One region of the Streptococcus sp. NLN64 genome, then DNA from elsewhere that is predicted to be linked to it. Evidence: predicted binding sites of a transcription regulator. Region 1 holds the regulator's gene; the other holds the start of a gene.
What was found. Region 1 encodes NrdR, which represses ribonucleotide reductase genes. Its sites were predicted from a motif close to ACACNATATATNGTGT; they were not measured.
Positions count from the first base shown of each region.

Region 2: nrdH (glutaredoxin-like protein NrdH) is a predicted target of NrdR. The motif match lies at 1,479-1,494, and genes of this name have one in related genera.

Region 1 is NZ_JADXDQ010000025.1:12,816-16,241, forward strand. It holds gene I2503_RS05125 (PTS transporter subunit IIBC) at 1-63, shown strand, start outside; gene I2503_RS05130 (endonuclease/exonuclease/phosphatase family protein) at 83-925, shown strand; gene nrdR (transcriptional regulator NrdR) at 1,157-1,630, shown strand; gene I2503_RS05140 (hypothetical protein) at 1,617-2,801, shown strand; gene dnaI (primosomal protein DnaI) at 2,802-3,426, shown strand, end outside.
Region 2 is NZ_JADXDQ010000004.1:42,346-45,771, forward strand. It holds gene ptsP (phosphoenolpyruvate--protein phosphotransferase) at 1-1,008, opposite strand, end outside; gene I2503_RS01405 (phosphocarrier protein HPr) at 1,013-1,276, opposite strand; gene nrdH (glutaredoxin-like protein NrdH) at 1,584-1,802, shown strand; gene nrdE (class 1b ribonucleoside-diphosphate reductase subunit alpha) at 1,897-3,426, shown strand, end outside.

The sequences.
Region 1 (3,426 bases):
GTCAAAGTAACAAAACTTGGCCAAGCTGCTAAAGGTGAAACCGTTGCGACAGTAGACCTATAAGAATAGAAAAGGGTAAAAAATGGCAAAATTCTTAACCTTGAACACCCATTCTTGGATGGAAGAGGAGCCAGAGAAAAAACTGGCAGATCTAGTCCAGCAGATTGTTCGTGAGGAATATGATGTCATTTGTTTGCAAGAAGTTAATCAGGAGATTAACTCTTCCCCTGCGGAAGAAGTGGCGGGCTACGTGGTAGCTCAGCCACTTCTTGCTATTCATGACGATCATTTTGCTCATGTTCTTGTAAAAGAACTGAAAAAATTTGGTTTAACCTATTACTGGAGTTGGGCTTATAATCATATTGGCTATGATCGTTACCACGAAGGAGTTGCAATCCTGTCCAAAGAACCGCTTAAAGCTACGGAACTTCTGGTTTCTGAAATTGATGATCCAAGCGACTATCGTCGGCGTCAAGTTCTATTAGCTGAAACGGAGGTTGATGGACAACGAATTCAAGTTGCCAGTGTACACCTCTCTTGGTGGGACAAAGGTTTTCAGGCAGAGTGGGCACGATTAGAATCAGAATTGTCTCACCAATCCCATCCAGCAGTTTTAATGGGAGATTTTAATAACCCAGCTGGCCAAGAAGGTCACGCGCACATTTTAGCGAGTCCCTTAAATTTGCAAGATAGTCACTTGGTCGCGAGTGAAGTTCGAGGGGACTACACCATGGGTGGTCATATTGATGGCTGGGAAGCAAAAACTCCGCCTTTGAGAATTGATTTTGCCTTCCTATCCCAGGATTGGAGTGTGGACCGGTCAGTTGTGCTTTTTGATGGCGTCCATGGACCAATTGTCAGTGATCACTTCGGTCTGGAAGTCTGTGCAAGAATAAAAACTCCTGGCAAAGGGAATCAAAGCTAACTTGATTTGTAATTTTTGAAAAAAACATCTGTTCAATAGTGGCTGTTCGTAGTTCTTTGCGAACGATATTCTATTCTCAGAATGTAGCACTAAAGTTTATAGTAAGGTTGGGATTAGATTCCCAACCTTTTTTGGGGCATGAATTAGATTTCATTCGAGGACCTTGGTCAATTTTTGTTTCCCAGGCTAGGGGTGTGATATAATGAAGTATTGATGTGTAGGAGGTGGAGTATGCGGTGTCCAGAGTGTCAAAATGATGCAACCAAGGTGATTGATAGTCGGCAGGTTGAAAATGGGGGTGCTATTCGCCGCAGACGTGTCTGTGAAAACTGCCATCACCGTTATACCACATATGAACGGATAGAAACCAAGGCGTTAGTCGTCATCAAGAAGGACGGACGTCGTGAGAATTTTGAACCGTCAAAAATCTATAACGGGATTCTTCAGTCCGCAGAAAAGCGGCCAGTTACCTCTGACCAAATCAAGGATTTGGTCAAACATGTTGAAATCAATTTGCGAAATTCTTCTAGTGGAGAAGTGACGTCAGATGAAGTGGGGAGTCGAGTCCTGGAGGCACTTTCGGAACTGGATCCAATCACTTATTTTCGCTTCGCTAGTGTTTATAAACGTTTTAATGAATTAAGTGAAGTGGAAGAGTTGTTACGACAATTCCGGCAGAAAGGAGACGAAAGTGAAACCGATTGATTTCTTTCGCTATTGTCCTGGATTAGCACCTGAGGGTGATTCGGGGAATCTTATGGTTTGCTACTATCCCATCTTGGGGCCAGAGGCTTTTAGTCTCTATCACTATTTACTGGCTTTTTGGGATGGGGGAGCACAACCGATTCAAGTCAGTCAAGTACTCAACCATCTTCGCATGCCCATTACCCTTTTTACTCAATCCCTGGAACTTCTCCAAGTCTTACGTCTAGCAGAGGTTTATAAGGGAGAGCAGTATCAGATTCAACTTTTGCCCCCACTGAATCGAAAAGAATTTTTAGAAGACCACCTCCTTTCCACATTATTGGAAGAAAGAATAGGGGAAGTTGCGCTCAAGGAGCTATTGCCCGAAAAAGTACTGGGACAAAAGCAGGAGGTCAATTTAGCGAAATTCTTTGATGGCTTACTTGTTCAAGAGGAGGAAATCCATCGCAAGCCCAAGACCAATCAATTTGATCAAGAAATGTTTGCAATGCGGATGGAAAAAAGTCAGTTACGTTACCAAGATCGTAAAAAAGATGTGGTTGACTTGGAACTTTTAGCGAGACGTTACAAGCTGAATTGGAATGAACTTTTCCTCTTGGCGGAAGAGACCCAGGTTCAAGGGAGAATTTCTGTTAAACGAATTGAGGCTAAGTTACAGGCGCCAACGCAGAAAACAAAAATGACTCCGGAAGAAGCATTCTATCTTAAAGAGAGTAAGAGTCAATCAGCTCTCAGCTTCTTAAGCCAGCTTAAAGATACGAGGGGAACTCGAGTGACGGATAGGGAGCGCGATTTAATTCACAGTCTCCAAAATCGTGGTTTTTTAGATGAAGTAATTAGTCTGCTATTTCTGTTAGCCTATAACAGGAATACAGGTCTTCACATTAATGAGCATTATGTCTTAAAAGTTGCGGGAGATTTTGAAGAGCAGGGGGTGGTCAATGCAGAAGCTGCGCTAGACCAAATCCACCAACATATGCAGGAGTATACTAGGACTGCTCCACAAAAGGCGAGTCAACCGAAACGAAGACAGACGTCGACTGTCACCCAGACCAATGTCCCGAAATGGAGTCAGCGTGATTATGTGGACCAATCTACTCCGGAAGAGAAGCAGGCGCGAGAAGAAGAACGCCAACGGCTCTTCCAACAAATGAATGGAGAGGGAATCTAGATGAAACCAGTAAATGATGCCATGAATAATCGTACATCTTCACGTTTTGACTATCAAAGCTTGGTCAATGAAATTGTACGTGATCCAGAGGTTGCAGCTTTTATTGAAGAGCATCAGTTGAACGCAGAGGAAATCAAACGGTCCATTTCAAACTTTAGTCAGTTTATTAGCGAACGCGAATTGTACCAACGTGGTCAGGGATCCTATCTTTCGAAAGGGTATCAACCCATTCTGATCATGAACCAAGGATATGCGGATGTTAGTTACAAAGAAACCACTGAACTAATTGCTGCTGAAAGGGCTAAAGAAATACGGAATCGAGTCCATCTTCTCAATCTCCCCAATAGTCTTCGAGGAATTAGTCTCCAAGATGTTGACCCTGATGATCGATGGGGTACCATTCAGGAATTGACTCGATACCTTCTAAACTATCCCCAAGATAGTAAAGGTTTTTACCTTTATGGGGATTTTGGTATTGGAAAAACCTATCTGCTAGCGGCTTTAGCGAATGATTTGGCTCGTCACAAGGAAGTGGAGACGACTCTTCTGCACTTCCCAACCTTTGTCTTGGATTTGAAAAATGGTTTTGACGAAAAAACTTATCACCGGCAACTCAATCAGGTTA
Region 2 (3,426 bases), on a different contig from region 1:
CATCGTACGAACCACAACTGGTTTGCCATTCATACCTTCCAAAACAGCTTTATAAGCTTCATATTGCTCATCTTCTGTAGGGAAGTCTTGAGAATCCATGTACAAGAACTCAGTCCGATAAAGACCTACTGCTTCCGCACCGTTATCATTAACCCCTTCAACGTCTTTCGGAGTACCGATATTGGCTGCCAATTCAAAGTGTTTGCCATCAGCTGTTACAGTTTGAGCATCTTTCAAGAGAGCCCATTCTGCTTTTTGTTCTGCATAAGCACGACCCGCAGCTTCAAATTCAGCAATAACTTCTTCAGATGGATTGATCACAACCTCACCTGTGATACCATTAACGGCCAACACATCCCCATCTTTTACCATTTCAGTAATGTTGTTGGTTCCAAGTACAGCCGCAATTTCAAGGGTCCGAGCCATGATCGCAGAGTGACTTGTCCGTCCACCAATGTTGGTTACGAAAGCTTTAACAAACTCTTTGTTCAACTGTGCTGTATCAGATGGAGTCAAATCATGGGCAATCACGATTGCTTCTTCATCAATGGCAGCTGGGTTTGGTAAACGTACACCTAGGAGATGGGAAAGCACGCGCTTGGTTACATCACGAATATCTGCAGCACGCTCTTGCATATACGGATTGTCATCCATATTTTCAAAGAGTGTGATAAACATATCCGTCACTTCCTTTAGTCCTGCTTCCGCATTGACTTTTTTAGCACGAATGGTTTCTTTAATTTGACCGATCATTTCTGGATCAGCCAACACCATCAAGTGGGCATCAAAAACTTGTGCTGCTTCTTCTCCAAGGCTATCTACTGCATTTGCACGAATAAAAGAAAGCTCGTTTTGAGAAGCTTCTAAAGCCACATCTAAACGAGCCTCTTCTGCATTCGTATCTTCAACTGAAACTGTCTCGAAAGACAAGTCTGGTTGGACGAGTAGATATGCCTTAGCAACAGCAACACCATCAGACGCTGCGATTCCTTTAAGCATATTTGTCATCTCCTTATGCCAAACCTTCTTTTTCCATTGTTTCTGAGATTGCTGCGATTGCATCGTCAGCATCTGCACCTTCAGCAGAGATTGTTACGTCAGCACCTTGACCAACACCAAGGCTCATAACACCCATGATGGATTTCAAGTTAACGGATTTACCTTTATAATCCAAAGTAATGTCTGAAGCAAATTTACTTGCAGTTTGCACCAAAAGGGTTGCTGGACGTGCGTGAATTCCTGTTTCTGCTACAATGTGAAAATCTTTAGAAGCCATAATGACTCTCCTTTATATTTTTTCTAAGGTTTTTGATAACCCTTACAATTAAGAATTATAACACTTGTCTTGTTTTTTTTCAAGAAAAAATTTCCGCTTTCAGAAAAAAGGAGCTTTTTCAGACCAAAAGAGCTAGCTACACAATATTTTGTTGGGCTAGGTTCATAATTCCTTGATTTTAACCAAAGTCCACCAAAAGAGACCACAACATGTTGTGTGAAATAAAATCTTGAGCACAAAATATTGACAAAAATCTGACTTTCCCCTATACTATTCCCATACTCAAAAACGAGAAGGAGGTACCCTTGTGGTAACTGTTTATTCAAAAAACAACTGCATGCAATGCCGTATGACCAAGAAATTTCTAGAAGACAATCATATATCTTATAAAGAAATCAATCTAGACCTTGAGCCTGAATACATCAACACTGTTAAAGAGATGGGCTTTTCGGCTGCGCCAGTTATTGTATCCCCCAATGGGAGCTTCGCTGGTTTTCAACCTGACCGATTAAAAGAGCTTGCCTAACCTAGAGGGAGTGATAGAGATCAAAAGTCGGATTGTTTTCTATCACTCCCATCGTTTTGAATAAAATACCCGTCCATCTGAAAGGAGAACCCTCATGGGTCTTAAAGATTTAGAAAATGTATCTTATTTTCGTTTAAACAATGAAATTAACCGTCCAGTGAATGGACAGATTCTGCTCCACAAGGATAAAGAGGCTCTAGAGGCCTTCTTTAAAGAAAACGTACGGCCAAATACCCGTCAGTTTTCTTCTATTACTGAAAAAATTAACTATCTCATTCAAGAGAACTACCTCGAAGAACCCTTCATTAAAAAATACCAACCAGCATTTATCGAAGAGCTCTACCAATTTATTTTGGATCAACAATTTCAATTCAAATCCTTCATGGCAGCCTACAAATTTTACAATCAATATGCCCTTAAGAGTAATGATGGGAACGAATACCTTGAAGGAATGGAAGACCGGGTACTTTTTAACGCACTCTACTTTGCGGATGGCCATGAAGAGATTGCTAAAAATATCGCCAACGAAATCATCCACCAACGCTACCAACCAGCTACCCCTAGTTTCTTGAATGCCGGTCGTGCTCGCCGCGGTGAACTGGTATCCTGTTTCTTGATTCAAGTAACCGATGATATGAACTCTATCGGTCGTTCCATCAACTCAGCCCTTCAGCTCTCCCGTATTGGTGGCGGAGTCGGCATCTCTCTCACAAACCTTCGGGAAGCTGGTGCTCCAATCAAAGGCTTTGAAGGGGCTGCGTCTGGTGTTGTACCAGTTATGAAACTTTTCGAAGATAGTTTCTCTTACTCCAACCAATTAGGGCAGCGTCAAGGAGCTGGAGCGGTCTATCTCAGCATCTTCCATCCAGACATTATTCAATTTCTGTCTACCAAAAAAGAGAATGCGGATGAGAAAATCCGGGTTAAGACCCTTTCCTTAGGAATTACTGTTCCCGATAAATTCTATGAACTGGCACGGCAAAATGAAGACATGTACCTCTTCAGTCCCTATTCGGTTGAACTTGAATACGGGGTTCCTTTCAGTTACCTAGACATTACTGAAAAATATGATGAATTGGTTGCCAACCCTCGCATCCGCAAAACCAAAATTAAAGCGCGAGATCTAGAGACTGAGATTTCAAAATTGCAACAAGAATCCGGCTATCCTTATGTGGTCAACATCGATACCGCTAACAAAGCAAACCCTGTTGACGGAAAAATTGTCATGAGTAACCTCTGTTCTGAAATTCTCCAAGTGCAAGAACCAAGTCTGATTGATGATGCCCAAAACTATGTCCGTCTCGGAACAGACGTCTCCTGTAACCTCGGTTCCACCAACGTTGTCAACATGATGGCTTCTCCTGATTTTGGAAAATCTATCCGAACTATGACACGTGCTCTGACCTTTGTAACAGATTCTTCTAACATCGAAGCTGTTCCTTCAGTGGTCAACGGAAACCGCCAAGCACACACCTTTGGTCTTGGAGCGATGGGACTTCACTCCTACCTAGCTCAAAACCATATCCATTATGGATCAGAGGAATCCTTGGAATTCACCAATATCTACTTCCTCTTGATGAACTATTGGACCTTGGTTGAATCCAATAATATCGCTCGCGAACGG